4 regions of the Lysobacter firmicutimachus genome follow, and region 2 is predicted to be linked to each of the others. Evidence: riboswitches for the same ligand, from Rfam matches in the RefSeq annotation. Region 2 holds a riboswitch; each other region holds the start of a gene.

Region 1 (7,487 bases), 2.9 Mb from region 2:
GATGCGCTTGAGGCCCTGGATCGAGTCGATCCAGCGGAAGCAGAACTCGGCCTTGGCCCGGATCGAGGGAATGTTCTCTACCGCGGCGAAGGCCTTGGCGCGCTCGTTGGGATCGGGCAGGTAGGTGTCGAGCAGGGTCAGGTAGAACTGCACGTGCAGCGCTTCCTCGTACAGCTGTCGCGACAGGTACATGCGCGCTTCCGGCGCGTTGATGTGCTGGTACAGGTTCAGCACCAGGTTGTTAGCGACGATGCTGTCGCCGGTGGCGAAGAACGCGACCAGGCGCTCGACCAGATGGCGTTCGGCCGGGCCGAACTTGTGCTTGAGGTCGTTGACGTCCTGGGAGAAATCGACCTCCTCGACGGTCCAGGTGTTGCGGATCGCGTCGCGGTACATCTCGTAGAACTGCGCGTAGCGCATCGGGCGCAGGGTGAGATCGAAGCCGGGGTCGAGCAGGCGGGGCGGAGCGATGGACATCGTGGTTCCTTGATGCAGCCCTGTAGGAGCGGCGCGAGCCGCGACCGCGGGGTCGCAAGCTCGCGCCGTATGCGCGATGTCGCGGTCGCGACTCGCGTCGCTCCTACAGGAACAGGGTGGTCGTTACTGGCAGGCTTCGCAGGCTTCCGGGTTTTCCAGCGAGCAGGCGATCGCTTCGCTGGGCGTGTACTCCGGCTTCGGCGCGGTCGCGGCCGCCGGGGCGCTGACCGTGGTCTTGGCGATCTTGGTCGCCGGGCGCGAGCGCAGGTAGTAGGTGGTCTTCAGGCCCTTCTTCCAGGCGTACATGTACATCGAGCTGAGCTGGCCGATGTTGGGGCTCTCGATGAACAGGTTGAGCGACTGGCTCTGGTCGATGAACGCGCCGCGGTCGGCGGCCATGTCGATCAGCGAGCGCATCGGCAGCTCCCAGGCGGTGCGGTAGACCTGGCGCAGCGATTCGGGAATCTCGTTCACCGACTGGATCGAGCCTTCGGCCATCTTGATCCGGTCGCGCATGTCGGCGGTCCACAGGCCCAGGCGCTTGAGCTCCTCGACCAGGTACTTGTTGACCACCAGGAAGTCGCCGGACAGAGTCTCGCGCTTGAACAGGTTCGATACCTGCGGTTCGATGCATTCGTAGCAGCCGGCGATCGAGGCGATGGTCGCGGTCGGGGCGATCGCCACCAGCAGCGAGTTGCGCAGGCCGTGCTGCTTGATCCGCGCGCGCAGCTCGGTCCAGCGTTCCGGCTGCGAGGGCTCCACGCCCCAGGCCTCGAACTGCAGTTCGCCGGCGCTGGCGCGGGTGTCGTCGAAGCTGGGGTGCTTGCCGTGCTCGATCGCCAGTTCGTTCGACGCCGCCAGGGCGTGGAAGTAGATGGCTTCGGCGATCTCGCGGCCGAGCTTGCGCGCCGGTTCGGAGTCGAACGGCAGGCGCAGCTTGAAGAACACGTCCTGCAGGCCCATCGCGCCGAGGCCGACCGGGCGCCACTTGAGGTTGGCGCGGCGAGCGGTCTCGATCGGGTAGAAGTTCAGGTCGATCACCCGGTCGAGCTGGCGCACGGCCAGGCGCACGGTCTCGGCCAGCTTGTCGAAGTCGAATGCGCCCTTGCCGTCCTCGAAAATCTCGACGTGGTGGGAGAGATTGATCGAGCCCAGGTTGCACACCGCGGTTTCGTCCTGCGAGGTCACCTCGAGGATCTCGGTGCACAGGTTGGACAGGTGGACCACGTTGCCGTCGCACAGGGTCTGGTTGCAGGCGCGGTTGGACTTGTCCTTGAAGTTCATCCAGCCGTTGCCGGTCTGCGCCAGGGTGCGCATCATCCGGCCGTAGAGGTCGCGCGCCTTGACCTTCTTGGTCGCCAGGCCGGCGGCTTCGGCGGCGTGGTAGGCGCGCTCGAACGCCTCGCCCCACAGGTCGGTCAGTTGCGGCACCTTGGCCGGGTCGAACAGCGACCACTCGCCATCGGCCTCGACCCGGCGCATGAATTCGTCCGGAATCCAGTTGGCCAGGTTGAGGTTGTGGGTGCGGCGCGCTTCGTCGCCGGTGTTGTCGCGCAGCTCCAGGAACTCTTCGACGTCGGCGTGCCACGGTTCCAGGTAGACGCAGGCCGCGCCCTTGCGCTTGCCGCCCTGGTTGACCGCGGCGACCGAGGCGTCGAGGGTCTTGAGCCACGGCACGATGCCGTTGGACAGGCCGTTGGTGGAGCGGATCAGCGAGCCGCGCGAGCGGATGCGGGTGTAGCTCAGGCCGATGCCGCCGCTGAACTTGCTCAGCTTGGCCACGTCCATGTAGCGCTTGTAGATCGCTTCCAGCGAATCGTCCGGCGAATCCAGCAGGAAGCAGCTCGACAACTGCTCGTGGGTGGTGCCGGCGTTGAACAGGGTCGGCGAGGACGGGATGTAGTCGAGCTGGGCCATGCGCCGGTACAGCGCCAGCGCGTCGCCGACGTCTTCGCTCAGCGCGCAGGCGATGCGCAGGAAGAACTGCTGCGGGGTTTCGATCACGGTGCGCGCGGTCGGGTGGCGCAGCAGGTAGCGGTCGTACAGGGTGCGCAGGCCGAAGTAGTCGAACTTGGCGTCCAGGCTGCGGTCGATCGCGTCGTTGAGCTTGCGCGCGTTGGCCTGGACGAATTCGAGCAGGCGCTGGTTGATCAGGCCCAGCTCATGGCCGCGCTGGATCGACTGCGAGAAGGCGTGGATCTCGATCCCGGCGACTTCCTTTTCGATCACCCCCGCCAGCAGGCGCGCGGCGAGGCGGCCGTATTCGGGCTCCTCGGCGGTCAGCAGGGCGGCGGTGCGGATCGACAGTTCGTCGAGTTCGCGCGTGGTCGCGCCGTCGTACAGGCCGGAGATGGTGCGGGTGGCCACGCGCATCGGATCCACCGAGTACAGGCCCTCGCCGCAACGGGTCACCGCGCGCACGATCTTGTTCAGATCGACCGGTTCGCGGCGGCCGCTGCGCTTGGTCACGCTCATGGTGAGGTTGGCCGCGGGCGGGGTCAGGGCGAAGCCGGGCGCGGCGGACGCGTCCTGGCGGGGCGAAGCGGCGCCGGCGGGGGCGGCGGCGACGGAAGGATCGGTGGCGAGCGTGGTCATGGGCGTTACTCCGGGGCAAGGGCGCACGGGTCGCCGGACCTTCCCGCGAAGGCGGCGTGCGGAGGACGCGGACGCGCCATCGCGACGGGCCGCGCGCGCGGCGTCGCCGATGGCACGGCCGTGCCCCCGCGGGCGCGGAAACTCCGGAGCGTGCTGGCAGGGTGTCGCACGCGCCGAGACGGGCGCGGTCCGTTCCGCGCGTGGCGCCGAAACGGACGGACGCGACGGCCGTGAGGCCCTCGCGTTGCGACACCGGCCGTCTTCCCCCGAAGACTCCTGGGCCGGTACCGCGCGGTGTGCAGGCGCGCGGCTGTCGGCAGGTCTTCGGGCTCGGGACTTCAGAGCGAGAAAGAGCGCAGAGACATGAGAGTGAGAGCGGGGCGACCGCTCGTTCGCTGCTCAGGTCTCTGCGCTCTCGGCTCGTTCCTCCTACTAGGGCCGCTTCCCAGGCGCTCCGCCCAGTGCCATGACCCGTTCGTTTCCCATACCGCTGCGGGGCAGCGCCGGCTTCGGGCGGCGTCCAACGCCATGCCCCTACCGGCTTCCCTTTTCAGCCGATCTCGCGACCGGCACCGACGGGCACAACATAGTGTGGTTCGGTCGATCCGTCAACGCGATATCTGGTGAGGAGGCGATGTGCAGGGAGCGTCAAGCCCCTTAATCGCCAAGCCCGGCATGGTGTAACGTGCGCGGCATAAGGACCGGGAAAACGTGATGGAATCACTACTCGTGTTGCTGGCGCTGGCGGTGCTGCTGGTGCCGGTCCTGCTGGTGGTCGCCCTGGTCCAGATCGCCGGGCTGAAGTCGCGCGTGGCCGAGCTGGAGCGCGCGCTGACCGGCCTGCGCAGCGAGGCCGAAGCGCGCGCGCCGACCCTGGCCGAGCGCATGGCGCGCGAAGCGCCGCCACGGCCGGCGCCCCCGGCGCCGGCCGCTGCCCAGGCCGGTCCGGTGCCCGCCGCCCCCGAGCCGCCGCCGTTGCCGTCCGCGCCGCCGGCCGCCGCGCGCGCCGCGCCGGCGGTCGCGCCGCCCACGTTGCCGCCGCGCCCGGCCTCGCCGCGAGCGCCGGCCGCGCCGCCGCCGCCGGATGTGTTCACCCTTGGCCTGCGCTGGTTGCGGCGCTGGTTCAGCGAGGGCAACGTGCCGGTCAAGGTCGGCGTGCTGGTGCTGTTCGCCGGCGTCGCGGCTTTGCTCAAGTACGCCAGCGATCAAGGCTGGATGCGCCTGCCGATGGAGTTGCGCCTGAGCGGCGTGGCCCTGGCGGCGATGGCCGGGCTGGTGTTCGGCTGGCGCCAGCGCGAGCGCAAGCGCGCGTTCGCGTTGAGCCTGCAGGGCGGTGCGATCGGCGTGCTGCTGCTGGTGGTGTTCGCGGCGTTCAAGCTTTACGGCATGATCCCGGCCGGCGCCGCGTTCGGCCTCAGCGTGGCCCTGGTCGCCGGCGCCGGCGTGCTGGCGGTGCGGCAGAACGCGCTCGCGCTGGCGGTGCTGGCGATACTGGCCGGTTTCCTCGCGCCGATCTGGCTGTCGACCGGCTCGGGCAACCATGTCGCCCTGTTCGGCTACTACGCCGTCCTCAACGCCGGCATCTTCGCCATCGCCTGGTGGCGGCCGTGGCGCGCGCTGAACCTGCTCGGCTTCGCTTTCACCTGGGGCATCGGCACCTTGTGGGGCGTGCTGCGCTACCGGCCCGAGCATTTCGCCAGCAGCGAACCCTTCCTGTTGCTGTTCTTCGCCTTCTACCTGCTGATCCCGGTGCTGTACGCGCGCCGCCGCGCCGCCGGCCGACGCGATCTGATCGACGGCTGCCTGGTGTTCGGCACGCCGTTGATCGCGTTCTCGCTGCAGGCCGGCTTGCTCGAAGGCGAGCGCATGCCGCTGGCGTTCTGCGCCCTGGGCCTGGGCGCGCTGTACGCGCTGCTGGCCGTTGGCCTGCGTCGCGACCCGCGCTTCCTCGGCCTGGCCACGCCCTATGCCTTGCTTGCGGTCGGCTTCGCGACCCTGGCCATCCCGCTGGCGTTGGCCGCCGAGGCCACCGCCTGCGTGTTCGCGCTGGAAGGCGCGGCCCTGGTCTGGCTGGGGCTGCGCCAGCGGCGCCCGCTGCCGCAACTGACCGGCGCCGGCCTGCAACTGGCCGCCGCGTTCGCATTCGCGATCGGCGCCAGCGATGCGGTCTGGGACGCGCAGCGGCCGTTGCTCAACCCCAGCTTCGCCGGCGCCTTGCTGATCGCCGGCGCCGGTTTCGCCAGCGCCTGGAGCCATCGCCGCAGCGCCGCGCCGCGGCTGGCGCTGCCGTACTACGTCTGGGGACTGGCCTGGTGGCTGGGCGCGGTCGGCAGCGAGATCGCCGAATTTGTCGCAGCGCGCGAACGCGTCGACGCCGTACTGATGCTGGTCGCCGCGACCGGCCTGGCCGCGGCCGAGGTGTTCCGTCGCCACGATTGGCGCGCGCTGTCGGCGACCGCGACCCTGGCCCTGCTCGCGGCCGTGCCGCTGCTGTTCGCCCAGGTCGAAGCGCACGGGCAGCCGTTCGCCGCTCTGGGGTGGCTGGCCTGGACGGTGTACGCGCTGTGCGGCGCGCGCAGCCTGGCCGCGCTGCGCGAGCGTGCCGGGCCCGAGCTCGGTTTCGCGCACAGCGGTTGGCTGTGGGCCTGGGTCTTGGCGATCGGCATCGGCCTGCATCGCTGGCTGCGTCCGGACGGCCGCGCCGTGCCGCTCGACGAGATCTATGGCAGCGGCTGGACCGCGGCCGCGGTGCTGCTGCCGATGTTGTTGAGCGCGGCCTTGTTGCTGTGGCGCCCACGCGTCGTCGGCTGGCCGGTGGCGGCGCAATTGCCGCGTTGGCGTGCGCCGGCGCTGGCCTCGTTCCTGTTGGCGGCGTGGGCCGCGATCGCAGCGTACGCCTTCGACCCGGCGTCGTCTTCGCCGCTGCCGTGGCTGCCGCTGTTGAATCCGCTGGGTCTGCTGCAGTGGGCGGCGCTGGCGATCGCCGGCGCGTGGCTGGCGTCGCCGTGGGTCGATGCCGGGCTGCAGCGGCGCCGCGTACCGCTGCTGGTGGCGGCCGGTTTCGGCCTGATCACCCTGGAAGTGCTGCGCAGCGCGCATGCCTGGGGCGGAACCCCCTGGGGGCCGTCGATGTTCGACACCAGCCTGGTGCAGACCAGCCTGACCGTGGTCTGGAGCGTGCTCGGCGTGGCCGGCTGGATCGCCGGCTCGCGTCGCGGCCAACGCGGCCTGTGGCTGGCCGGCGCGGTGCTGATGGCGGTGGTGCTGGCCAAGCTGGTGCTGGTCGATCGCGGTCATCTCGGCAATCTGCTCGGCATCGCCTCGTTCATCGCCTACGGCCTGCTGTGCACCGTGGTCGGCTATTTCGCTCCGGCGCCGCCGTCCGCTTCGGCGCCGACGCCGCGTTCTTCGTCCTCGACCGCTTCCTCATCCGACTCCGCGGAGACCGGCGTTTGAATCTTCTGTCCGCTTCGTTCCGCCGCGCGCCGCGCGCGCTGGCCTGGCTGTGCCTGCTGCCGGTCGCGCTCGCCTCCGCCGCGCCGCGCGAGGATTACGCCCGGCAATGGCCCTTGCAGCTCAGCCGCGACGACGGCGGCGCCTACCGGGTCGTGCTCGACGAATCGGTGTACCGGCAGGCGCGCGATGCGCGGTTGCGCGATCTCGACGTGCTCGACGGCGCCGGCAAGCCGGTGCCGGCGGCGGTGTTCGCGCCCGAACAGCCTTTGGCGCGCGCGCCGCAGCGCGCCGGCCTGCCCTGGTTCGCCTTGCCGGCGGCGCCCGCGGACGGCGCCGGTGCGGGCTGGGAATTGGTCAGCGAAGTCGAAAGCGACGGTCGCTTGCGCCGGGTCGAGGCGCGCAGCACCGGCGGCGCCGCGCGCCCGCCGCAGACGGCGTTGCTGATCGATGCCAGCCGGGTGCGTTCGCCGATCCTGGCGCTGGAACTGGAATGGACGCCCGGCGCGGCACTGGAGGCGGCGTACCGGGTCGAGGCCAGCGACGATCTCGACCAATGGCGCGCCGTGTCCAGCAGCGGGCGCCTGATCGATCTGCAGCGCGGCGGCCAGCGCCTGGTGCAACGGCGCATCGTGTTCGATCCGATCGGCGAACAGGCGCGCTATCTGCGCCTGACGCCGCAGGACCCGAACGCGGCGGTGCCGATCAGCGCGGTCGTGGCCGAACTGGCCGCCGATGCGGCGACCACGCCTTTGCAATGGCGCGAGTTGAAGGGACGCCGGATCGAGCAGAGCGAAGGCCGGGTCGAGTTCGAATTCGAACTCGACGGACGCTTCCCGATCCAGCAGGCCGACGTGGCCCTGCCGGGCAATCATGCGCTGGAGTGGCGTTTGAGCAGCCGCGACGAGGCCGAAGGGCATTGGGTCGCGCGCGCCGGCCCGTGGATGGCGTACCGGGTCGAC
Region 2 (7,487 bases):
CACGAAAACACCCGGGCCGGGCCCGGTGCGCTCGATTCGCGCCGGCCGGACCGGCGGCGCGCCTGGATCCCGGCCGCACCGAACGGCGCACGACGCTCCGCCGCAAACGCGAAGGCCCGGATCGCTCCGGGCCTTCGCGCATCCATTCCCGGCGTTGGATCGTCACGCCGGAAGGCTTACCACTTGTAGCCGACCTTGACGTAGCCGAACGCGCCGTTGAAGCCGAACGGCGAGGCCGTGTTGTACGGCAGGTAGTTGCGCGTGCCGCGGACCAGCTTGGACTCGTCCGGATAAGCGTCGAGCACGTTGTCGCCGCCGACGGTGAACTCCCAGCGATCCAGGCGGTAGGTCGCCGCCAGGTCCAGCGTCCACTCGGCGCCGAAGGTCTGGTCCTGGCGCGGATCGGTGGCGTGCAGCTCGGTGAACTGGCCGTAGCGGGTGGCGGTGGCGTTGAAGCTCCAGTGGCCGGTCTTCCAGTCGCCGGCGAGGAAGAACTTGTCCTTCGGCGCGCCCTTGGTGATGCGTCCGATCTCGGTGCGGCCGATGCGCACCGCCGCCGGGTCGATCGCCGCCAGTCGCGGCGGATTCGGCGCGATCTTGTCGATCTCGGTCTTGGAGTAGTTGTAGCCGGCGGTGAGGTTGAGCTTGCCCGCGGCCAGTTCCCAGCCGTAGGTCGCGATCACGTCCACGCCCTGGGTCTTGGTATCGACCGCATTGGTGAAGTAGCGGCCGCCGCCGATGCCCGGATAGCCGTTGGCCTGCAGGTAGTTGCGTACCGCGGCGCTGGTCAGGTTCTCCGACAGCAGGATGCGGTCCTTGACCTTGATGTCGTAGGCGTCGACGGTGATGTACAGCGCGTCGACCGGCTGCAGCACCAGGCCCAGGCTGTAGTTGGTCGATTCTTCGGCCTTGAGCGGCTCCGAGCCCAGCGCGACCGCGGCCGGGTTGTCGACCCGGAAGGTGCCGATCTCGTACGGAATGCCGCTGATGAAGTTGGTCGCGATCGACTGGAAGTACTGCTGCTGCAGCGACGGCGCGCGGAAGCCGGTCGAGGCGGTGGCGCGCAGGGCGACCTTGTCGGTGAAGGCGTAGCGGCCGGACAGCTTGCCCGAGGTGGTTTCGCCGAAGTCGCTGTAGCTCTCGTAGCGGGCCGCGGCGCCGATGGAGAACTTGTCGGTGACGTCGGTTTCCGCATCGAGGTAGAACGAGTAGCTGTGGCGGTCGAAATCGCCGGCGTCGCTGGCGCGGAAGCCGGAGAACACCTGCGCGCCGGGAATGATCTGGCCGTTCGGCGCGGCCACGCCGCCGTTGGCGTAGGACAGCGGCTCGCCGGCGCGCTGGCTGAACTCCTCGCCGCGCCATTCCGCACCCCAGGACAGGGTCAGCGGGTACTTCCAGCCCAGTTCGATCGCGCGGGTGAAATCGAGGTTGAGCACGTGCTGGGTGACCTCCAGCGCGCCGGCGTAGAACTGGGTCGGCGAGCTCGGGCCCAGGCTGCGGTTGAGGGTGTGCTCGATGTCGAAGGTCAGGCCGTTGTGGCCGTAGTTGTAGCTGAAATCGATCTGGGTGCCGCCGGCGGTTTCGCCGCGCACGCCGAACACCGCGGCGCGGTCCTTGCTGACGTTGTGGATCTGCGGCAGGAAGCCGTTGGGATAGATCGAGGGGATGTTGCGCGGGTCGCCGGCGAAGCGGAAATAGCCGTTGGACAACACGTCGCGTTCGCTGTAGCTGCCGAAGGAATAGAAGCTCAGGTAATCGGCCGGCGAGTACTCGCCGTTGTAGGAGAACGCGCCGTGGTCGATCTCGGGATCGCCGTAGCGCTGTTCGACCCGGCCCTGGAACGGGCGGGCGCGGTTGGTCTGGTCCTGATGGCCGCCCTGCGCGGCCAGGCGCAGCCAGCCGTTTTCGCCGAGCTTGAAGCCGGCGTCGCCGGAGAGCTGGTACTGCTCGCCGTCGCCGGCGCTGTACTGGCCGTAGCGCGCGGCGATCGAGCCGTTCTGGCCCGAGCCCTTGAGCACCACGTTGACCACGCCGGCGATGGCGTCGGAGCCGTATTGGGCCGAAGCGCCGTCGCGCAGCACTTCGACCCGCTCGATCGAGGCGATCGGGATCGCGTTGAGATCGACCGGCGAGGAGCCGCGGCCCTGGCTGCCGTTGAGGTTGATCAACGCGGTGGTGTGGCGGCGCTTGCCGTTGACCAGCACCAGCACTTGATCGGGGGCCAGGCCGCGCAACTGCGCCGGGCGCACCGCATCGGTGCCGTCGGTGATGGCCGGACGCGGGAAGTTCAGCGAGGGCAGGGCGCGCGACAGCGCGGTGGCCAGTTCGACCGTGCCGGTGGCTTCGAGGGTTTCCGGGGTGATGATGTCGATCGGCGCGGTCGACTCGGCGACGGTGCGGTCGGACACGCGGGTACCGGTCACGATCACCTGGTCCAGGGTCTTGGCGTCGCTCTGCGGCGCATCCTGCGCGTACGCCGGGGCGGCGAGGGCGAGCAGCAGAGCCAGGGCCAGGGGATGGCGCGGGCCGGCGGGGGTACGGCGGACGTGCATGGCGACTCCTTGAGGGATTGACAGCGATGTCATTGCGATTTAACACGCGCATAACAATTGGTCAATAAATCCGCCAAAGTCCGCCTATCGGCAATAGTCGAAAAGTGGTAGTGCGCAGCCGGTCACGCCTGGCCGCCCGTTAAGGCGCTTTTCCGCGCGCGGGACCGGGCGCGGGCGGCAGGCTGCGCGCCCATCGCGCGCCGTACGCTGGCGTCGCCACCGGGCGCGACTGTTAAGATGCCCGCGCTCAAGGTGATCGCCGGCACATTCGCCGGGGATTGAAACGGGAATCCGGTCGTCGTCCTGCCCCGCAGGCGGCCAAGCCGGAGCTGCCCCCGCAACGGTAGGCGAGTACACGTACCGCACGCAGCCACTGTGTTTCGACACGGGAAGGCGCGGTACGCGATGCCGGTTCCGCACAGGACCGCATCGGCTCGCGAGCCCGGAGACCGGCCCGGAGCGCGAACCGACAGGCGGTGGGCCGGTCTCGGGGCGAAGGCGCGCCTGCGCCGTCTCCTGGCCGTTTCCGCCTTCTGTCACGACCGATCACGGCCGCGCGGGAGAGCGCGGCCCTGGAGACCGCCTGTGACTTTGCCTTGCTGCGCCCCGCGCCTGCGTCTTGCTTCCCTGTGTTTCGCCGGCGGCGTGCTTGCCGCCCCCGGCCTGGCCGCCGCCGCGCCCGCCGCGGTCGATCTGGATCAGGTCGTGGTCACCGCCACCCGCACCGCCCAGACCCAGGACGCCACTCTCGCCGCGGTGACGGTGATCGATCGCGCCGAAATCGAACGGCGCCAGCCGGCCTCGCTGCCGGATTTGCTGCGCGGCGCGCCGGGCGTGTCGCTGGCCAATAACGGCGGCGCCGGCAAGCAGACCTCGCTGTTCCTGCGCGGCACCGAATCCGATCACGTACTGGTGTTGGTCGACGGCATCAAGCTCGGTTCGGCGACCAGCGGCGGAACCGCGCTGCAGGACATTCCGGTCGAACAGATCGAGCGGGTCGAGATCGTGCGCGGGCCGTTCTCCAGCCTGTACGGCTCCGAAGCCCTCGGCGGAGTGATCCAGATCTTCACCCGCCGTCCGCAGGGCGCGTTCGCGCCGAGCTTCAGCGCCGCGATCGGCAGCTACCAGACCCACCGCGCCAGCGCCGGCGTGGCCGGCAAGGGCGAGCGCGGCTGGTACTCGGTCAATGCCGCACACGAAGACACCGACGGCATCAATGCCTGTCGCGGCAAGCCGGCGCCGCGCGGCGCCGGTTGTTTCACTAACTCGCCCGACCGCGACGGCTACCGCAACCAGTCGTTGACCGTGCAGGGCGGCTACCGTTTCGGCGAGCGCTGGGAGGCCGAGGCGCGCGCGTTCCGCGCCGAGGCTCATAACGAATACGACGGCAGCCAGAACAATCAGGCCGACAGCGTGCAGCAGGTGCTCGGCGCCAAGCTGCGCTATCGCCCCAGCGAGCGCATCGGCGTCAGCGCCGGCGCCGGCCGCAGCGAAGATCTCAGCGAGGCCTATCGCAACGGCAAGTACTCCAGCACCTTCGAGACCCGCCGCGAGCTGGGCTCGCTGCAGGCCGACCTCGGTCTCGGCGAGGGCCTGTTGACCCTGGGTTTCGACTGGCAGCGCGACCGCGTCGACAGCAACGTCGCCTATGCCCGCGACGGCCGCATCCTGCGCGGTGCCTTCGGCCAGTGGCAGCAGGACGTCGGCGCGCATGCGCTGCAGGCCAGCCTGCGCCGCGACGAGGACAGCCAGTTCGGCGGCGAGACCACCGGCAGCCTGCTGTGGGGCTGGAACCTGAGCGAATCGCTGCGCCTGACCGCGAGCTACGGCACCGCGTTCAAGGCGCCGACCTTCAACGAGCTGTACTACCCCAATTACGGCAACCCCGATTTGGGCGCGGAAACCTCGCGCAGCGTCGAGCTCGGCCTGCGCGGCACCTGGGGCGAGCGCCGCCAGCACGTGTGGTCGCTCAACGCCTTCCAGAACAAGATCGACGATCTGATCGCCTACGACGCCTCGATCGGCCTGCCGGGCAACGTCGACAGCGCGCGCATTCGGGGGCTGGAGGCGGCATTGGACACGCAGCTGGCGCAATGGGATCTGCGCGCCAGCGCGACCTGGCTGGACGCGCGCAACCTCAGCCCCGGGGGCAATCGCGACAACTGGCTGCCGCGCCGTGCACGGCAAAGCGCGCGCATCGACCTGGACCGGCGGGTGAACGCGTTCTCGTTCGGCGCCAGTGTCTATGCCGCCGGAGAACGCTACGACGACCTCGCCAATAGCCGCCGCTTGGGCGGCTATGCCCTGGCCGATCTGCGTCTGGGCTATGCCTTCCACCCGTCGTGGAGCGTGCAGTTGAGCGCCGACAACGTGTTCGACCGTCGCTACGAGACCGCTGCGTTCTACAACCAGCCCGGCCGCAACTACCTGTTGAGCCTGCGTTACCGACCCGCGCGCTGACCCCATCACCATCGCCGGCGTGCGCGCCGGCTCCACCGAGGCCTGCCGATGAACCCGCCGACCCGCCCCCACGCAGCGAGCGCCGCTGCCTTGCCGAACGCGGACGCGGACGCCGCGGTCTGGTCGCGACCGGCGCGCGCCGCGGTGGCGGGCGCGCTGCTGGCCTTGATGCTCGGCACCCGTTTCCATCATCTGGGCAGCGCTTTGCATCTGCCGGACGCGTCGATGGCGGTGTTCTTCCTCGGCGGCCTGTTCCTGCGCCGGCATCTGGGGTTCCTGGCCTATCTTGGGATGGCGGTGGCGGTCGACTACCTCGCCATCACCGGGCGCGGATTGGGCTTCTTCCAGCACTACTGCGTGACGCCGTCCTATGCCTTCCTGCTGCTCGCCTATGCCGCGCTGTGGTACGGCGGGCGCTGGGTCGCGCCGCGGCTGGCGCCGGAATGGCGCGCACTGGCGGCGACCCTCGCGGTCGCCGCGTTGGCCGCCAGCGTCTCGTTCCTGGTTTCCAACGGCGCGTTCTACTGGTTCGGCGGACGCTACGCCGATCCGAACCTGGCCGAGTACCTGAGTCGGCTGTGGCGTTGGGGGCCGCTGTTCGTACGCACCACGCTCGGTTACGTCGTCGTCGCCCTGGGCTTCTACGCAGTGATCGCCCACCACCTGCGCCAGCTCGCCGTCGCCCGCCGCCACGATTGATCCGCGCATCGTCACTCATCCGTTCCGTCATCGGAGTCCGAGCATGTCCCCGACCCTAGAGCAAACCCCCGTCGCCCCCTTGCCGCTGCGCTCGCGCAGCGCCCAGATCGGCGTCGGCCTGGCCTTGGCCGTCCTGATGATCTGCACCCGCGGCCAGCACTTCGCCAGCGTCGACGCGCTGCCCAGCGCGTCGTGGGCGGTGTTCTTCCTCGCTGGCGCGATGCTGCGCCCGGCCTGGGGCTTTCCGGCGCTGTTCCTGCTGTCCTCGCTGTTGGATTTGGGCAGCCTGGCACAGGGGCGGATCACCGATTGGTGCCTGTCGCCGGCGTACTGGGCGTTGGCCTTCGCCTACGGTGCGCTGTGGTTCGGCGGCCGGATCTACGCGCGGGCGCATCGCGACGCCTGGAGCGCGGTGCCGCGGCTGGCGTGGGTGTTGCTGGCGACGTCGGCGGTCGCTTATCTGATTTCCAAGGGCGGTTTCTACTTCCTGTCCGGTCGCTACCCCGACGCCAGCCTGGCCGGCTTCCTCGAGCGGGTTCCGCAGTACTACCCGCGCAGCCTGGGCGCCCTGGCCGGCTATGTGGGCGCGGGCTTCGCAGCGTATTCGCTGGCGCGCCTGGTCGGCCAGCGCCCGCGCGTCGGAGCGGCGGCGTGAGCGCCGACGGCCCCGCCGAGGACATGGCGACCTCGCGCGCCGGTTATGCGGCGACCTCCGAAGAGCGTCATCGCGAGCGCATGCAGCGCAAGAAGGAACTGATCGACCGCAAGATCGCCCGCGCCACGGTCGAGCGCGGCGTGCTGGTGGTCAACACCGGCAACGGCAAGGGCAAGAGCTCATCCGGCTTCGGCATGCTGGCGCGCTCGCTCGGTCACGGTCTGCGTTGCGGCGTGGTGCAGTTCATCAAGGGCAGCTTCTCGACCGGCGAGGAGGCGTTCTTCCGCCGCTTCGAGGAGCTGGACTATCACGTGATGGGCGAGGGCTTCACCTGGGAGACCCAGGACAAGCAGCGCGACATCGCCGCCGCACAGGCGGCCTGGGCGGTGGCGGCGCGGATGCTGGCCGACCCGGACTACGACTTCGTCCTGCTCGACGAACTCAATATCGCCCTGGCGCACCGTTACATCGCCCTCGACGACGTGCTCGCCGCGACCGCGGCCCGGCCCGAGCGCCAGCACGTGGTGATCACCGGCCGCGGCGCGCCCGACGCGCTGGTCGAGGCCGCCGACACGGTCACCGAGATGCGCATGGTCAAGCATGCGTTCAAGGCGGGGATCAAGGCGCAGAAGGGGATTGAGTTGTGAACACGGGATGGGGGATTCGGGATTCGGGATTGGCGACGGCCGAAGCCGGCGACTCCGCGTTGCCGAATCCCGAATCCCCGATTCCGAATTCCAGCTGTCCGGCCCTGCTCGTCTCCGCCCCCGCCTCGGGCCAGGGCAAGACCAGCGTCACCGCGGCGATCGCGCGTTGGCACGCGCGGCAGGGGCGGCGGGTGCGGGTGTTCAAGACCGGGCCGGATTTTCTCGATCCGATGGTGCTCGAGCGCGCCAGCGGGCATCCGGTCTACCAACTGGATCTGTGGATGTGCGGCGAGGCCGAGGTGCGCGCGCGGCTGCATCGCGCCGCGGGCGAGGCCGATCTGATCCTGATCGAGGGCGTGATGGGGCTGTTCGACGGCAAGCCGTCCAGCGCCGACCTGGCAGTCGCGCTGGGCGTGCCGGTGCTGGCGGTGATCGACGGTTCGTCGATGGCGCAGACCTTCGGCGCGCTCGCCG
Region 3 (7,487 bases), 300 kb from region 2:
GAAACTCGACAACGGACTGACCGTGGTCGTATCCCAGGACCGCAGCTCGCCGACCGTCGGCGTCAGCGTGGTCTACCACGTCGGCATGCGCCTGGAGCCGCGCAACCGCACCGGCTTCGCCCACCTGTTCGAACACCTGATGTTCCAGGGCACGCCGGTCGCGCCCAAGGGCGTGTTCGACAACGTCATCAGCGGCGGCGGCGGACGCAACAACGGCTCGACCCGGGCCGACTTCACCAACTACATCGAGGTCGCGCCGGTGTCGGCGCTGGACCGCATTCTGTGGCTGGAAGCGGACCGGATGAAGACCCTGGATTTCAACCCGGCCACGCTCAAGAACCAGCAGGACGTGGTCAAGGAAGAGATCCGGGTCAACGTGAAGAACAAGCCCTACGGCGGCTTCATGTGGATCGACATCGCCCAGCAGGCGTTCCAGAAGTGGGAGAACAACCACGACGGCTACGGCAGCTTCGAGGACCTGGAGAACGCCAGCCTCGACGACGTGCGTTCGTTCCACCGCGACTACTACGGCCCCAACAACGCCGTGCTCGGCATCGCCGGCGACATCAGCCCCGAGGACGCGTTCAAGCTCGCCGACAAGTACTTCGGCGCGATTCCGGGCCGGCCGACGCCGGAAGCGCCGGATTTCTCCGAAGGCCTCAACACCGAGGAGAAGCGCATCACCCAGAGCGACGCGCTGGCGCAGGTGCCGGCGGTGGCCGCGGCCTGGAAGATGCCCGCGCGCGGCAGCCGCGACCAGGCGCCGATGGCGGTGCTCGGCAACCTGCTCGCCGGCGACGAGGCTTCGCGGCTCTACCAGGGCCTGGTCAAGCAGCGCCAGATCGCGATCAACATCGATCCGCTGTACGGCCTGACCGACCCCTGGAGCTACAACGGCCCGACCCTGTTCACCCTGTTCGCGCTGTACCGCCCCGACAGCAGCGCCGACGCGGTGCTGGCGGCGATCGACGAGGAGGTCGCCAAGGTCGCCCGCGAAGGCGTCGACGCGGCCACCCTCAAGCGGGTCAAGACCCGCATGCTGGCCGACTGGTACAACGGCCTGGAAAGCTTCATCGAGCGCGCCGACACCGTCGCGCGCATGCAGACCCTGTGGGGCGACGCGCAGGTGGTGAACAAGGTGCCGGGCTGGATCGAAGGCGTGACCTCGGCCGACCTGCAGCGCGTCGCCAAGACCTATCTGACCCGCGCCAACCGCACCGTGATCGACCGCCGTCCGGCGGCGATGATGCCCGGCGCGGCCAAGCCCGCGGCCGCCGCGCCGGCCGGCCAGCACTGAGGAGACGACCATGACGATCCACAAGACTCTGCTCGCGTTCTCCACCGCGCTGGTGCTGTTCGGCAGCACCGCGGCGATGGCCGGTCCCGGCGTCAAACTGCCCGAGCAACTGCCGCCGTTGGCCGCCGACAAGGCGCTGCCGGTGCCGCAGATCGCGCAGAAGACCCTCGCCAACGGCCTGCAGGTGTGGGTGGTGCCGCGCCAGGGCGTGCCGCGCGTGGACTACGTGCTGGCGATGCGCAACGCCGGCCTGGCCGCCGATGCGGCCGACGCGCCGGGCTTCGCTTCGTTGTACGCCGGCTTGCTGACCCAGGGCACCGCCAAGCGCGACGCCAAGGCGATCGCCGAAGCGGCGCAGGGCTACGGCGGCGGCATCGGCGCCAGCGCCGCCAACGACGGCATCCAGCTCAGCGCCAACGCGTTGCCTTCGCAGGCCGAACCGATGCTGCGCCTGCTGGCCGAAGTCGCGCAGCAGCCGACCTTCCCCGACGGCGAGGTCAAGCTGGCCCAGGCCAATGCCTTGCAAGGCTTGAAAGTCGCGCAGTCGCAGCCGGGCTTCAAGGCAACCCAGGCGCTGCTCGCCACCACTTTCGGCGATCACCCCTACGCGCGGGTGCAACCGACCGAGGCGGCGATCAACGCGGTCACCGCCGAAAAGGTGCGGGCCGAGCATCTGCGCCGTTTCCGCCCCGACCGCGGTTTGCTGGTCATCACCGGCCGGATCGCGCCGGAGCAGGGCTTCAAGCTCGCCGAGGCGGCGTTCGCCGGCTGGAAGGCCGAAGGCGAGCCGATCGCCGACGCGGTGCCGGCGCGGCGCGAGGCGCCGCCGAAGCGCGTGTTCGTGCAGCGCGACGGCAGCGTGCAGTCGGCGGTGCGGCTGGGCCATCCGTCGATCGCCGCGACCGATGCCGACTACGTGCCGGCGCAATTGGCCGGGATCGTGCTGGGCGGCGGCTTCAGCAGCCGGCTGATGCAGAACCTGCGCGAGGACAAGGGCTACACCTACGGCGCGCGCGGCGGACTCAGCGCGATGCGCGCCGGCGGTCTGGTCCAGGCTTCGGCCGATGTGCGCAACGAGGTCACCGGCGAGGCGATCAAGGAGTTCCTGTACGAGTTCGGCAAGCTCAACGATTACAAAGTCGATGCGCCCGAGCTGGAGGACACCAAGCGCTACGTCGCCGGCGGCTATCTGATCAACAACCAGATGCAAGGCGCGGTCGCCGCGACCCTGGCCAACAACTGGCTGGCGGGACTGGCGCCGGAGTTCCTCGGCGAGTACGTGCCGAAGGTGCGCGCGGTCGGCGCCGAGCAAGTGCAGGCGATGGCGCGCAAGTACTACGCACCGAAGGACTTGTCGATCATCGTGGTCGGCGACGCCAAGGCCCTGGGCAATCAACTCAAGCCTTACGGCGAATTCGGTTCCGGTTTCTGAGCCGGATCGCTGGCGCAACGAACCAGCCCCGGTCGCCAGACCGGGGCTGTTCGTATGTGCGCCGGGGCTTCGGCGAACGCCGCTGCGGCGCTCAGCTCTCGCCGAACCACTTCAGCACCACGCCGACCGCGATCGCGGCGAACGCCAGCCCGGCCGCACCGTAGATCAGGCCGTTGAGGAAGAAGCCGTGGCCGCCCGGAAACGCGCCGACGACGGCGCCGGTCAGCGCCGCATAGATCGCGTAGACCGGTATGAAGATCAGCCGCGCCAGCCACACGCCGCGCTCGCCGCGGTCGCGATCCGGGGCCAGCGGTCGGCCGGTGGCGGCCCAGCGCAGCGCCATGCGCGCCAGCACCAACGGCGCCATCAGCAGAGCGACCGCTTCCAGCGTCTTGTAGCCGACGATCAGGCCGACCGCGAGCAGGCCGCCGCCGAGCCACATCGCGGTATCGTCGCCGGGCGCGCCATAGCGGGCCAGGGCGGCGCCGAGGGCGAACGCGGCCACGAACGCGCCGAATCCGTACAGCACTTGTTTCATCAGCGTTCCTTTTTCTTCAGGGGTCCTTCGGCCCGCGCGCGACGCAGCGGGCGCCCAGCCCACTGGCCGGCAACGGCAGCAGCAGGCCGGCGATCAGCATCCATAGCGGGTGGGCGAACATCGCATTGACCGCGATCACGCCGCAGACGATCAGCGCGCCGACGACCAGCGCGGCGCCGCGCCGGTGCCGGCGCGAGATCAACGCCGCGACCAGGCCGCCGTCGAAGGCGGCCACGGTCCAGCCGGCGACCACCGGGGCCAGGGCGGCGAACGGTGCGTCGGCCACATGCGCGGCCCAAGCCGCCATGTCGCGCGGGTCGGCGCCGGGCGGGAACGGGTGCAGGCGGGCCGAGCCGAACTCGAACAACTTCATCGTCGCCATCGCCACCAGCATGCCGGCGACCACTGCCAGGATCGTACGTGCCATGGTCCGCGCCTCCCCAGGGTCGGTGGCCGCGAGCATCGCGCCGCCGCCGTCGCCGCGCAAGCTCCCGCTGCCGGAGGGGCTCGCGCATAATTCCCGCTTCGCCACGGAGCCCGCCATGTCCGCCGCCATTCCTTCCGCCACCCCGCGCCTGCTGGCTTTCGCCGGCAGCCTGCGCCAGGGCTCCTTCAACCGCCGCCTGATCCCGGTCCTGGCCGAGGGGGCGCGCGCCGCCGGCGCCGAAGTGACCCTGATCGAACTGCGCGACTACGCGTTGCCGATCTACGACGGCGACATCGAAGCCGAGGCCATGCCCGACAACGCGCGCCGGCTGCAGGCGCTGATGGCCGAGCACGACGGCCTGCTGATCAGCACGCCGGAGTACAACGGTTCGATGCCGGCCCTGGTCAAGAACACTCTGGACTGGATCTCGCGCCCGCTCGCGGACGGCCGCTCCGGTACCGCGCTGTTCGCCGACAAGGTCGCCGGCATCGTCTCGGCGTCGCCGGGGCCGCTCGGCGGGCTGCGCTCGCTGCTGGTGCTGCGCGATGCGCTGGCCAAGCTCGGGCTGCTGGTGGTGCCGCAACAGGTCGCGGTCGGCCAGGCCGGCGACAAGCTCGCCGACTACGGCCAGCTCAACGACGAGCGCCAGCGCGAAGCCGTGCAGCGGGTCGGCGCCGCGGTGGTGCGGCACATCAAGGTCGTGCGGGAGGGCTGAGCATGAAAGGGCAGCAACGCGAACTGAACCTGCGCTTCCTGGCCCAGCCGACCGACGTCAACTACGGCGGCAAGGTCCACGGCGGCATGGTCATGAAGTGGATCGACCAGGCCGGCTACGCCGCGGCGGTCGGCTGGAGCGGCAAGTACAGCGTCACCGTCGCGGTCGGCGGCATCCGCTTCGTCGCGCCGATCCGGATCAGCGACCTGGTCACCGTGCACACCAAGCTGATCCACACCGGCACCAGCAGCATGCACTTCGCGGTCGACGTGAAGGCGCGCGACCCGGGCCTGGACGACGGCGTGGCCGAAGAGCGCCTGTGCACCCACTGCGTGATCGTGTTCGTGGCGATGGACGCCGAGGGCAAGCCGACGCCGGTGCCGGCGTGGACGCCGCTGACCGAGGACGACAAGCGCCTGGCCGAGTACGCGCTGAAGATCATGGAACTCAGCAAGGGCATCGAGGCGACGGTCGAGCGTTACGTGCACGAGGGGTGAGCGGCGTGCGGGGAGTCGGCGCGTCATCGATCGCCCCCTTCGAAAGAGTGGGCCAGCGCCCGGCGCAACTGGGTTGCTGAGCGGGGTTCGCAGCGCGGGAGGATGGGCTCCGCACGCCCAACGCGGCGCCCACCGGCTCGGCACGCTGCCGCCGTCTCCATACTCCCGCGTCCGCGCCGTGCCGGCGCGCTGTGCTAGATTGCGCGCGCTTTGCATCTGGTGCCGCCTCGCCCTCCGGCGACGCGGTTAAACGGGAAGCCGGTGCGTCCGCGAGGCTGCGGACCAGTCCGGCGCTGCCCCTGCAACGGTAGGCGGGTAAAGCATCGGCACGTCGGCGACGGCCGGCGGTCGCGTCCGGCGTGGATGCGAACCGCCCGCACTCGCCCAGCCACTGGAGCCTGCGCTCCGGGAAGGCGCCGATGCGCCGGGTTCGTCCCGGCCCCCGCAAGCCCGGAGACCGGCCGGTGCGTACGCGGTGGACGTCGCGGAGGGCGGCGTCGCGCGCCCGTGCACCGGGTCCGTGGCCTGTCTCTTCGTCCGTCGTTCGCCTCCTTCATCCAGCTCCGCACAGGGCGTGCGGCGAGCGAGGCCGTCGATGCGTGTTGCGCGTGGTGTTGTCGAGCGTGGTGTCCGTGAGCGCGGAGTCCTTGGGCATGCGGTCGCTCGCCGATGGCGCGCCTTGGGCGCCGCGGCCCTGCTGGCGTTCGCCGCCGCCGCCCCGGCCAAGACCGTGTTCGGCGTAGTCTCCGAGCGCGCCGCGCCGGAAGCGGCCGAGGCCGCACGCGAATTGTTGGCGACCCGACCCGGCGACCGCATCGTGCTGCGCACGCCGCAGCAGCTCGAAGCCCTGGATCGCGGGCAACTGCGCGAACTGGTCGGCGGCAGCGACGCGGTGATCGCAGTGGCCTTGTTCGGCGAACAGGGCGTGCGCCTGCGCGAGGCGGCGTCCTGGTTGCGTCAGCGTGGACGCGGTCCGCAGCGCCTGTACGCCTTTCACGGCGAAGCCGGCCTGACCCAGTCCAGCCATCGCGAAGGTCACGGCCTGGGCGCATTCAGCGCCGACGAACTGATCCGCGTCACCGCCGAAACGCCGCCGCCCGAGCTGGTCCGGCGCGCCCGCGGCGACGCCTTCGCCGGCGAATGGCTCGACCTGCGCGCGCTGTGGCGCGAAGGCGGCAACCGCAACCTGCAGCGCAGCTACGCCTTTCTGCTCGACGGCGGCGCGGTGCCGGCGGCGCAGCCGCAGCCGGATCTGGTGCTGCGCCAGAACGGCGCGGCGGTCGCCGCGCCGGCCGCCGATGCCCGGCCGCTGCTGGCGGTGCTGGACCTCAACAACGCCGACGTCGCCACCGGCGACGCGCTGTGCGCACAAGCGCAGGCGCAGGGACTGGCCTGCCTGGGGCTGTACGCACGCTGGGGCGAGGCGTCGCTGCAGGCGGTGCAGAACCTGCGTGCCATGCTCGGCGCGCAGCCGCTGGCCGGGCTGGTGGTGCTGCAGGACTTCGTGGTCGGCGCCGCCGAAGGCCGCGACGCGGCGACCCGCGCGATCGCCGCGCTCGACGTGCCGGTGTTCAAGGCGATCCGCCTGCTCGATCGCGGCCAAGCGCAATGGCGTTTGTCCGGCGACGGCCTGCCGGCCTCCAGCGTGCAGTACCGGGTCGCGATGTCGGAGCTGCAGGGCAGCAGCCAGCCGATGGTGCTGGCCGCGGCCGGCGCGCCGCGCATCGATCCGCTGACCGGGGTGCGCCTGCAGCGGCCCGAGCCGCTGAGCGGCGAGATGCGCGCCCTGGTCGAGCGCGCCCGGCGCTGGCGCGCGCTGCGCGCCAAGCCGGCGAGCGAACGGCGCATCGCCCTGATCTATTACAACCACCCGCCCGGCCGGCAGAACATCGGCGCCGACAACCTCGACGTGCCGGCTTCGCTGCACGGCATGCTGCGGACCATGCGCGACCACGGCTATCGCATCGACGACCTGCCGGCCACGCCGGAGGCCTTGCTCGAGCGGATGATGCAGCTCGGCGTCAACACGCCCGAGGACGGCGGCGAACTGGCGGCGATGGCGGCCCAGGCGACCACCCTGTCCGGCGACGACTATCGGCGCTGGTTCGCGACCCTGCCGGCGGCGGTGCAGGGCGAGGTCAGCGACGGCCCGCTGGCGCGCCTGCAGGCGCAGGTCGCGCTGGCGCGCGCCGCGCACGAGACCGAACTCGGCGAACGCCGGGTGCGCGATGCCGAACGCGAACTGCTGCATCTGCTCGAAGGCATCGATCATCCGGCACGCGACACGGCGTTGGCCGAGTTCCGCCACCTGATCCAAGCCCATCTGCGCTGCCTCAAGGCTGAGGCTGCGGCGGCCGAAGCGCCCTGCGCCGACGCCGGCGCCGCGCAGCGCCGCCTGCTGGCGCTGCAGGTGCCGGGCCTGCGCGGCTGGGGCCGCGCGCCAGGCAAGGTGATGGTGCACGACGACACCGTGGTGTTGCCGGGCCTGCGCCTGGGCAACGTGTTCATCGGCCCGCAGCCGCCGCGCGGTTGGGAGGTCGACGAGGAACTGCTGCACGCCAACACCCAGATCCCGCCGCCG
Region 4 (7,487 bases), 2.9 Mb from region 2:
CCGGCGCCGATCTTGCCTTCGTAGCGCACCCGCACCACCCCGGCCGACTGGCACGGCGCCAGGGCGTCGACCAGGCTGAAGAAATCCAGCCCGCTCAGGCGCTCGCCGTCGCCGTCGCCCAGGTAGTCGTAGCCGCAGCTGATCCGCGCACTGCCGTTGTCGAGCTTGGCCGGCGGCCAGTAGGTGCCACGCAAGACTTCCGCCTCGCTGGGCGGCGTCGAGCGCGCCGGTGACGCCGCCCGCGCCGGCTCGTTCTGGCTGCCCAGGGTCACCGCCTCGCTGCGGGCCGGATCGGGTGCGGCGTCCTTCGCGCAGCCTGCCAGGCCCAGCAGACACAAACCCAGCGCAAGCGACCATCTGTAAAACATGTTCCACCCATCGGATTCGGGATTGCGGGCCGTCCCGGGCCCGCCTCGCGCATCGTTGCGACGATGCCACGTTAGCCGCAGCCGTTATCCGACTCAACGGCGTCGCGACGCCGCAAGCGGCCGCCGCGGCCGTGCGCTTCATCTTCGTCGGCGCCGCATGAACGCCAGCCGGCGAAATCCGCCTCGCGCGCGCCCCGTCGCCGGACCCGTGCGCAGCCGGCAGACCGGGCAAAGCCGCGCGCACCGATTGACTCCGCCGGCCGCGCTGCGTAACTTGGCGTCGTTACGGTGAACATCGCTTCATAAAGATATAGCGATGCGACACGCCGCCACCGGTCCCCCGGAGGCGGCCAGAGGGAATCCGGTGCGAATCCGGAGCTGCCCCGCAGCGGTATGGGAAACGAACGGGCCTTGGCACTGGGCGGTAATGCCTGGGAAGCGGCCTCAGTAGGAGAAGCCTGAAACGGGAAACGCGTGGTCAGGAACGAGCCGTGCTCGTTCCTCCCCCCCTTCCCGGCTTCAAGTCCCGAGCCCGAAGACCTGCCGCGACCGGAAGGCTCGCCTTCCGTCCGACTCCGGCGCGTGCGCCGGTCGCGCGCCCTCGCGGCGCCGGCCGCCGCGCGCAGCCGGCTCGCCCGCGGGGGCGAAGGTCGAAACCAGGGTCGTCGCAGCCGGGCGCGCCAGCGCCGGGCCGGCGCCGCCGTGGTCTCCTTCGTTGCCCTGCGTCATGCCCACGCATCGCAGGTACTCATCATGATCAGCGTTACCCATCTCGGCTTCCCGCGCATCGGCGCGCGGCGCGAGCTCAAGCAGGCCCTGGAATCGTTCTGGAAAGGCGAGTCCGCGGCCGACGCCCTGTACGCCGCCGCCGCAGCGCTACGCGAACGCCACTGGCGCCTGGCCGGCGCCGCCGGCGCCGACAGCGTGCCGTGCAACGACTTCTCCCTTTACGACCAGGCGCTCGACACCGCGGTGCTGTTCGACGCGATTCCGGCCAGTCACCGCGAGCTGTACGAACACGATCCGTTGGCCGGCTACTTCGCCCTCGCCCGCGGCGTGCAGGACGGACGGCGCGATCTGCACGCGCTGGAAATGACCAAGTGGTTCGACACCAACTACCACTACCTGGTGCCGCAGTTCGAGCCCGGCCAACGCTTCGCCCTGCGCGCCGACAAGCCGCTGGCCGAACTGGCCCAGGCGCAGGCGCTGGGCCTGCAGGCGCGGCCGGTGCTGCTCGGCCCGGTGACCTGGCTCAAGCTCGGCAAGCGCCGCGACGGCGGCGACCCGCGCGAACTGCTCGAGGCCCTGCTGCCGGCGTATGCGCAGTTGCTGGAACGGCTCAAGGCCGCCGGCGCGCAATGGGTGCAGATCGACGAGCCGGCGCTGGTGCTGGACCTGGACGACGCCGACCGCGCCGCCTACCGCCGCGCCTACGCCGCCCTGGCCGAGGCCGACGCGCCGCAGCGCCTGCTGGCCACTTACTTCGGCGGGCTCGGCGACAATGCCGCGCTGGCGGCGCAATTGCCGGTGCAGGGCCTGCACCTGGATCTGGTGCGCGCACCGCAGCAACTGGAAAGCCTGCTCGCCCTGCTGCCGGCCGAGCGCGCGCTGAGCCTGGGCGTGGTCGACGGCCGCAACATCTGGCGCGCCGATCTCGATGCGGCGCTGAGCCTGGCGCGCCGCGCCGGCGAACGTGCGCGCTGGCTGGCGCCGTCGTGTTCGCTGCTGCACGTGCCGACCGATCTGGAACTGGAACGCAAGCTGCCCGGGCCGCTACGGCAGTGGATGGCCTACGCCAAGCAGAAGATCGAAGAACTGCGCCTGCTCGCCGACGCCCTGGCCGGCGACGAGCGCGCTGCGCGCGAACTGGCCGCCGCCGCGAGCGCGCGCGCCGCGCGCCTGGCCTCGCCGCTGCTGCGCCATCCGCAGGTGCGCAAGCGCCTGGCCGACGTGCGCCCTGAAATGGGCCGGCGCGCCTCGCCGTATCCGCGCCGCATCGCCTTGCAGCAAAAACGCCTCGGCTTGCCGCCGTTTCCGACCACCACCATCGGCTCGTTTCCGCAGACCGCGCAGGTGCGGCGCGCGCGCGCCGAGCACAAGGCCGGACGCCTGGACGACGCCGGCTATCGCCGCTTCCTGGAACAGGAAACCCGCGACTGCTTGAAGGAGCAGGAAGCGCTGGGCCTGGACCTGCTGGTGCACGGCGAATTCGAACGCAACGACATGGTCGAGTACTTCGGCGAGCGGCTCGACGGCTTCGCCTTCACCGCCCACGGCTGGGTGCAGAGCTACGGCTCGCGCTGCGTCAAGCCGCCGGTGTTGTACGGCGACGTGGCGCGGCCCAAGCCGATGACCGTGCGCTGGACCCGCTACGCCCAGACCCAGACCGAGCGTCCGGTCAAGGGCATGCTGACCGGCCCGGTGACGATCCTGCAGTGGTCGTTCGTGCGCGACGACCAGCCGCGCGCCGACAGCTGCCGGCAGATCGCCCTGGCCTTGCGCGAAGAAGTGCAGGACCTGGACGCGGCCGGCATCGCCGCGATCCAGATCGACGAGCCCGCGTTGCGCGAAGGCCTGCCGCTGCGCCGCGCCGACTGGCCGGCTTACCTGGCCTGGGCCGGCGACTGCTTCCGCCTCGCCGCCAGCGGGGTCAGCGACGCGACCCAGATCCACACCCACATGTGCTACGCCGAGTTCAACGACATCATCGAGGCGGTCGCCGCGCTCGACGCCGACGTGATCTCGATCGAGACCTCGCGCTCGCGCATGGAGCTGCTCGACGCCTTCGCCCGCTACCGCTATCCCAACGGCATCGGCCCGGGGGTCTACGACATCCACTCGCCGCGGGTGCCGAGCGAGGCGGAAATGCGCGCGCTGCTCGACAAGGCCCTGCAGGTGCTGGCGCCGGAGCAACTGTGGGTGAACCCGGACTGCGGCCTGAAGACCCGCGGCTGGCCGGAAGTGCGCGCGGCGTTGCAGGCGATGGTGCAGGCCGCGCGCGGCCTGCGCGAATCGGTCGCCGCACCGGCCTGAGCGACCGGCAAGCTTGCGCGGTTGCTGTTGCTGTTGCTGTTGCTTTTGAGCTTGGCGTCGCGACGGACTCGCCAGAACAAAAGCAGTCCCGGAGGGAGGCCCGCAGGGAGGCGGGCCGTGCGCAGCCAGGCCAGGGAGGGCCTGTGCGGAGCAGCCCTGCGCAAACCTTGCCCCATAGCGGCTCTTGATTCGAAACAGTTGTGGCGTTTTCTTTGGTTACTTTTGACCGAAGGAAATCCCGTGGGACGTTGTCGCCTTGGACAAAGAAAGTGACCCGGCCGCTTGCGGACGGAAGCATTGAAGCTCTGAAGACTTCGAAGCCTTCGAACGACAAACGGCGCGAGACCGCAGCAGTGCGGTCGCGGCTTACGCCGCTCCTACAGGGGGCTTGGACAAAGAAAGTGACCCGGCCGCTTGCGGACGGAAGCTTGGCTTTAGAGCTTTAGAGCTTTAAAGCTTCAAAGCTTTAAAGCTTTAAAGCTTTGAAGCTTTCGAAGCCTTCGAACGGCAAACGGCGCGAGATCGCAGCAGCGCGGTCGCGGCTTACGCCGCTCCTACAGGGGCAAAAGAAAAAGCCCCGCGGATGCGGGGCTCTTCCGGATCGTTGCCTACGCCGGGGGCGCCGGCGACCGCCGCTTACTTGGCGGCGACGACCTTGACCATTTCCAGGCACTTGTTCGAGTAGCCCCACTCGTTGTCGTACCAGCTGACCAGCTTGACGAAGGTGCCGTCCAGGGCGATGCCGGCCTCGGCGTCGAAGATCGAGGTGCGCGCGTCGCCGCGGAAGTCGGTCGCCACGACCTTGTCTTCGGTGTAGCCCAGCACGCCCTTCAGCGCGCCTTCCGACTGCGCCTTCATCTCGGCGCAGATCTCGGCGTAGGTGGCTTCCTTGGTCAGCTCGACGGTCAGGTCGACCACCGACACGTCCGAGGTCGGCACGCGGAACGACATGCCGGTGAGCTTCTTGTTGAGTTCCGGAATCACCACGCCGACCGCCTTGGCCGCGCCGGTGCTGGACGGGATGATGTTCTCCAGGATGCCGCGGCCGCCGCGCCAGTCCTTGTTGGACGGGCCGTCGACGGTCTTCTGGGTGGCGGTGGCGGCGTGCACGGTGGTCATCAGGCCGCGCTTGATGCCCCACTTGTCGTTCAGCACCTTGGCCAGCGGGGCCAGGCAGTTGGTGGTGCACGAGGCGTTGGAGACGATCGCTTCGCCCTTGTAGGTCTTGTCGTTGACGCCGTAGACGAACATCGGCGTGTCGTCCTTCGACGGCGCCGACAGCACCACCTTCTTGGCGCCCGCATCGAGATGCTTCTGCGCGGTGGCCTTGTCCAGGAACAGGCCGGTGGACTCGATCACCACCTCGGCGCCGACCTCGTCCCACTTCAGGTTGGCCGGGTCGCGTTCCTGGGTCAGACGGATCTTCTTGCCGTTGACGATCAGGGTGTTGCCTTCGACCGCGACCGTGCCCTTGAAGCGGCCGTGGACCGAGTCGTACTGCAGCATGTAAGCCAGGTAGTCCGGCTCGAGCAGATCGTTGATGGCGACGATTTCGATCTCGTTGCCGAAGTTCTGCACGGCCGCGCGCAGGACATTGCGCCCGATGCGGCCGAAGCCGTTGATGCCTACCTTGATCGTCATTGAGGTACTCCTGCGGCCGCCCCGGGGCGGGTCGTTTGGGGAAACCGCCATTCTAACAAGCCCCGCCCCCGGCCCGCAGGACCGGCACCCGACGGTCTCCGGGGCCGGGGGCCGGGGGCCGGACGGGCGGCAAGGGGGCCGGAAAGGACTGGGATCGGGGTCAAAGTTTGATTTTGCCGCCCCTCTTTAGAGTGCGCAGTGGCGCAAGCCCCGTTCAGCATGATTACAATCCGGCCTTTCCGACCACCCAGGGGACTCAAGGAATGAACCATCGTCTGATCGGCGGCGCCCTCGCCGCAGCCCTCGCCTGCGCGGCCCAGCCGGCCCTGGCCCAGCAAGCCGGCAACTTCACCGTCGGCATCGGCGTCCACCAGGTCAACCCGAAGTCCAACAACGGCACCGTCCTCAACGGTGCGGCCCAGTTGGAAATCGACGACAACGTCCAGCCGACCTTCACTTTCGAATACTTCATCCGCGAGAACCTCGGCATCGAGGTGCTGGCCGCAACGCCGTTCAAGCACGACATCGCGGTCAAGGGCGTGGGCAAGGTCGGCGAGACCAAGCACCTGCCGCCGACCTTCTCGCTGCAGTACCACTGGAACAGCCGCGGTACCGTCTCGCCCTTCGTCGGCGTCGGCATCAACTACACGACCTTCTTCAGCGAGAAGACCACCGGCGCGCTGGACGGGCTGGACCTGCGCCTGGAAGACTCGGTCGGCGTCGCCGCCCACGCCGGCATCGACTTCATCCTCAGCGAGCGCAGCGCGATCCGCGTCGATGCGCGCTGGATGGACATCCGCAGCGACGTCGAGCTGGAAGGCGAGAAGATCGGCAAGGCCGACATCGACCCGACCGTGTACGGCCTGGCCTACGTGATGAAGTTCTGATCCGCGGCGGGCTTCGGCCCGTCGTTCCGGCCGCCGCCGCGCCCGCGGCGCGGCCGTCGCGCGGCGACCGCGAGCGACGCCGCGCACCGCCATGTTCGGACAGTCGCGGCCCGGCCGGCTCGGCTAAAGTGCGTCCGATGAACGCATCCGGTCACCGCTCACGTCCGTCTTCCCTGGCCGCGCGCGCGCTGCGCCCGCTGGCCTGCGCCGCGCTGTTGCTGACCGTGCCCGCGCAGGGCCTGGCCTGGGGTCCGCAAGGCCATCGCCTGGTCGCTGCCCTGGCCTGGGACGGCATGACCCCGCAGGCCCGCGCCGAGGCGCTGCAGTTGCTCGCCGGCGAAGCCGACCCGAGCCTGCCCGGCATCGCCAACTGGGCCGACGAACTGCGGGCCAACGACCCCAAGCTCGGCAAGCTCAGCGCCAAGTGGCATTACGTCAACCTGGCCGAACGCACGGCCGGCGACGATTGCGGCTACGAGCCGGCCCGGCATTGCCCCAACGGCGACTGCGCGATCGAGGCGATCCGCACTCAGACCGCGATCCTCGCCGACCCCGGCCGCAGCCGCGCAGAACGCCGGCAGGCGCTGAAGTTCGTGGTCCACCTGGTCGGCGACGTGCACCAGCCGCTGCATGCCGGCTATGCCGACGACAAGGGCGGCAACGATTTCCAGATCCATATCGACGGCGAGCCCGAGCCCGCCGACGGCTACGGCACCAACCTGCATTCGCTGTGGGACAGCCGCATGTTGACGATGGCCCGGCTCGACGACGCGGCTTATCTGGCCAAGTTGCGGCGCAGCCCGGTGCCGGCGGCGAAGGCGACCGGCGTGCCGCCGGCGGCTGCGGACTGGGCCCGGCAATCGTGCCGGATCGCCGAGCGACCGGGCCTGTACCCGCCCAGCCATACCCTCGCCCCGGCCTATGTCGCGACCTGGCGGCCGGTCGCCGAGCAGCAGCTGCGGCTCGGCGGCGCGCGCCTGGCCGCGGTGCTCAATGCCGCGCTCGCGCCCAAGCGCTGAACCAGGGCCGCGGCGCCCTGCGGGCGCCGTATCCTTCGCGGTAGCCCCTCGTCGCAGGAGACCGGCATGACGCCGCAGGTTCTGCCCTTCCACCATCGAGACACCGGCACCTGGTCCTACCTGGTCGCCGACGCCGATAGCGGCGCGGCGGCGATCGTCGACCCGGTGCTGGACTACCAGGCGGCATCCGCGCGCACCGCGCTCGATTCCGCGCAACGCTTGCTCGATGCGGCCGCGCAGCGCGGTTGGCGGATCGAGTGGCTGCTGGAAACCCACGCCCACGCCGACCACCTCAGCGCTGCGCACGCGCTGCGCGAGCGCCTGCGCACCGCCGGCGGCGCGCCGCAGTTGGCGATCGGCCGCGGCATCGAGCAGGTGCGGCGCCACTTCGCGCCGCTGTTCGGCCTGCCGGCGCACGACCCGGCGCCGGCCTTCGACCGCCTGTTCGACGACGACGAACGCTTCCGCATCGGCGGCCTGCCGGCGCAGGCGATTCCGGTGCCCGGCCACACCCGCGACAGTCTGGCCTATCTGATCGG

Evidence for each region. Region 2 has a riboswitch for cobalamin ahead of btuB (TonB-dependent vitamin B12 receptor). Riboswitches for the same ligand answer to the same signal wherever they lie in the genome.
Region 1: it holds a riboswitch for cobalamin, as region 2 does, so the genes downstream of both, V2J18_RS18005 (ribonucleoside-diphosphate reductase subunit alpha) here and btuB (TonB-dependent vitamin B12 receptor) in region 2, are expected to answer to the same signal.
Region 3: it holds a riboswitch for cobalamin, as region 2 does, so the genes downstream of both, V2J18_RS06630 (cobaltochelatase subunit CobN) here and btuB (TonB-dependent vitamin B12 receptor) in region 2, are expected to answer to the same signal.
Region 4: it holds a riboswitch for cobalamin, as region 2 does, so the genes downstream of both, metE (5-methyltetrahydropteroyltriglutamate--homocysteine S-methyltransferase) here and btuB (TonB-dependent vitamin B12 receptor) in region 2, are expected to answer to the same signal.

The regions. Positions count from the first base shown of each region.
Region 1 covers NZ_JBANDL010000002.1:4,152,553-4,160,039, reverse strand. Annotated here, with positions in the region: gene V2J18_RS18010 (ribonucleotide-diphosphate reductase subunit beta) at 1-477, opposite strand, end outside; gene V2J18_RS18005 (ribonucleoside-diphosphate reductase subunit alpha) at 601-2,952, opposite strand; cobalamin riboswitch at 3,371-3,664, opposite strand; gene V2J18_RS18000 (DUF2339 domain-containing protein) at 3,787-6,528, shown strand; gene V2J18_RS17995 (DUF3999 domain-containing protein) at 6,525-7,487, shown strand, end outside.
Region 2 covers NZ_JBANDL010000002.1:1,229,830-1,237,316, forward strand. Annotated here, with positions in the region: gene V2J18_RS05245 (TonB-dependent receptor plug domain-containing protein) at 177-2,552, opposite strand; cobalamin riboswitch at 2,786-3,024, shown strand; gene btuB (TonB-dependent vitamin B12 receptor) at 3,138-5,012, shown strand; gene V2J18_RS05255 (hypothetical protein) at 5,061-5,711, shown strand; gene V2J18_RS05260 (hypothetical protein) at 5,755-6,366, shown strand; gene cobO (cob(I)yrinic acid a,c-diamide adenosyltransferase) at 6,390-7,013, shown strand; gene V2J18_RS05270 (cobyrinic acid a,c-diamide synthase CobB) at 7,118-7,487, shown strand, end outside.
Region 3 covers NZ_JBANDL010000002.1:1,531,601-1,539,087, forward strand. Annotated here, with positions in the region: gene V2J18_RS06600 (M16 family metallopeptidase) at 1-1,297, shown strand, start outside; gene V2J18_RS06605 (M16 family metallopeptidase) at 1,308-2,729, shown strand; gene V2J18_RS06610 (hypothetical protein) at 2,821-3,267, opposite strand; gene V2J18_RS06615 (hypothetical protein) at 3,284-3,694, opposite strand; gene V2J18_RS06620 (NADPH-dependent FMN reductase) at 3,810-4,409, shown strand; gene V2J18_RS06625 (acyl-CoA thioesterase) at 4,412-4,906, shown strand; cobalamin riboswitch at 5,106-5,386, shown strand; gene V2J18_RS06630 (cobaltochelatase subunit CobN) at 5,586-7,487, shown strand, end outside.
Region 4 covers NZ_JBANDL010000002.1:4,163,112-4,170,598, forward strand. Annotated here, with positions in the region: partial or broken gene V2J18_RS18025 (COG3904 family protein) at 1-368, opposite strand, end outside; cobalamin riboswitch at 702-914, shown strand; gene metE (5-methyltetrahydropteroyltriglutamate--homocysteine S-methyltransferase) at 1,122-3,401, shown strand; gene gap (type I glyceraldehyde-3-phosphate dehydrogenase) at 4,038-5,042, opposite strand; gene V2J18_RS18040 (OmpW/AlkL family protein) at 5,306-5,929, shown strand; gene V2J18_RS18045 (S1/P1 nuclease) at 6,067-6,948, shown strand; gene V2J18_RS18050 (MBL fold metallo-hydrolase) at 7,015-7,487, shown strand, end outside.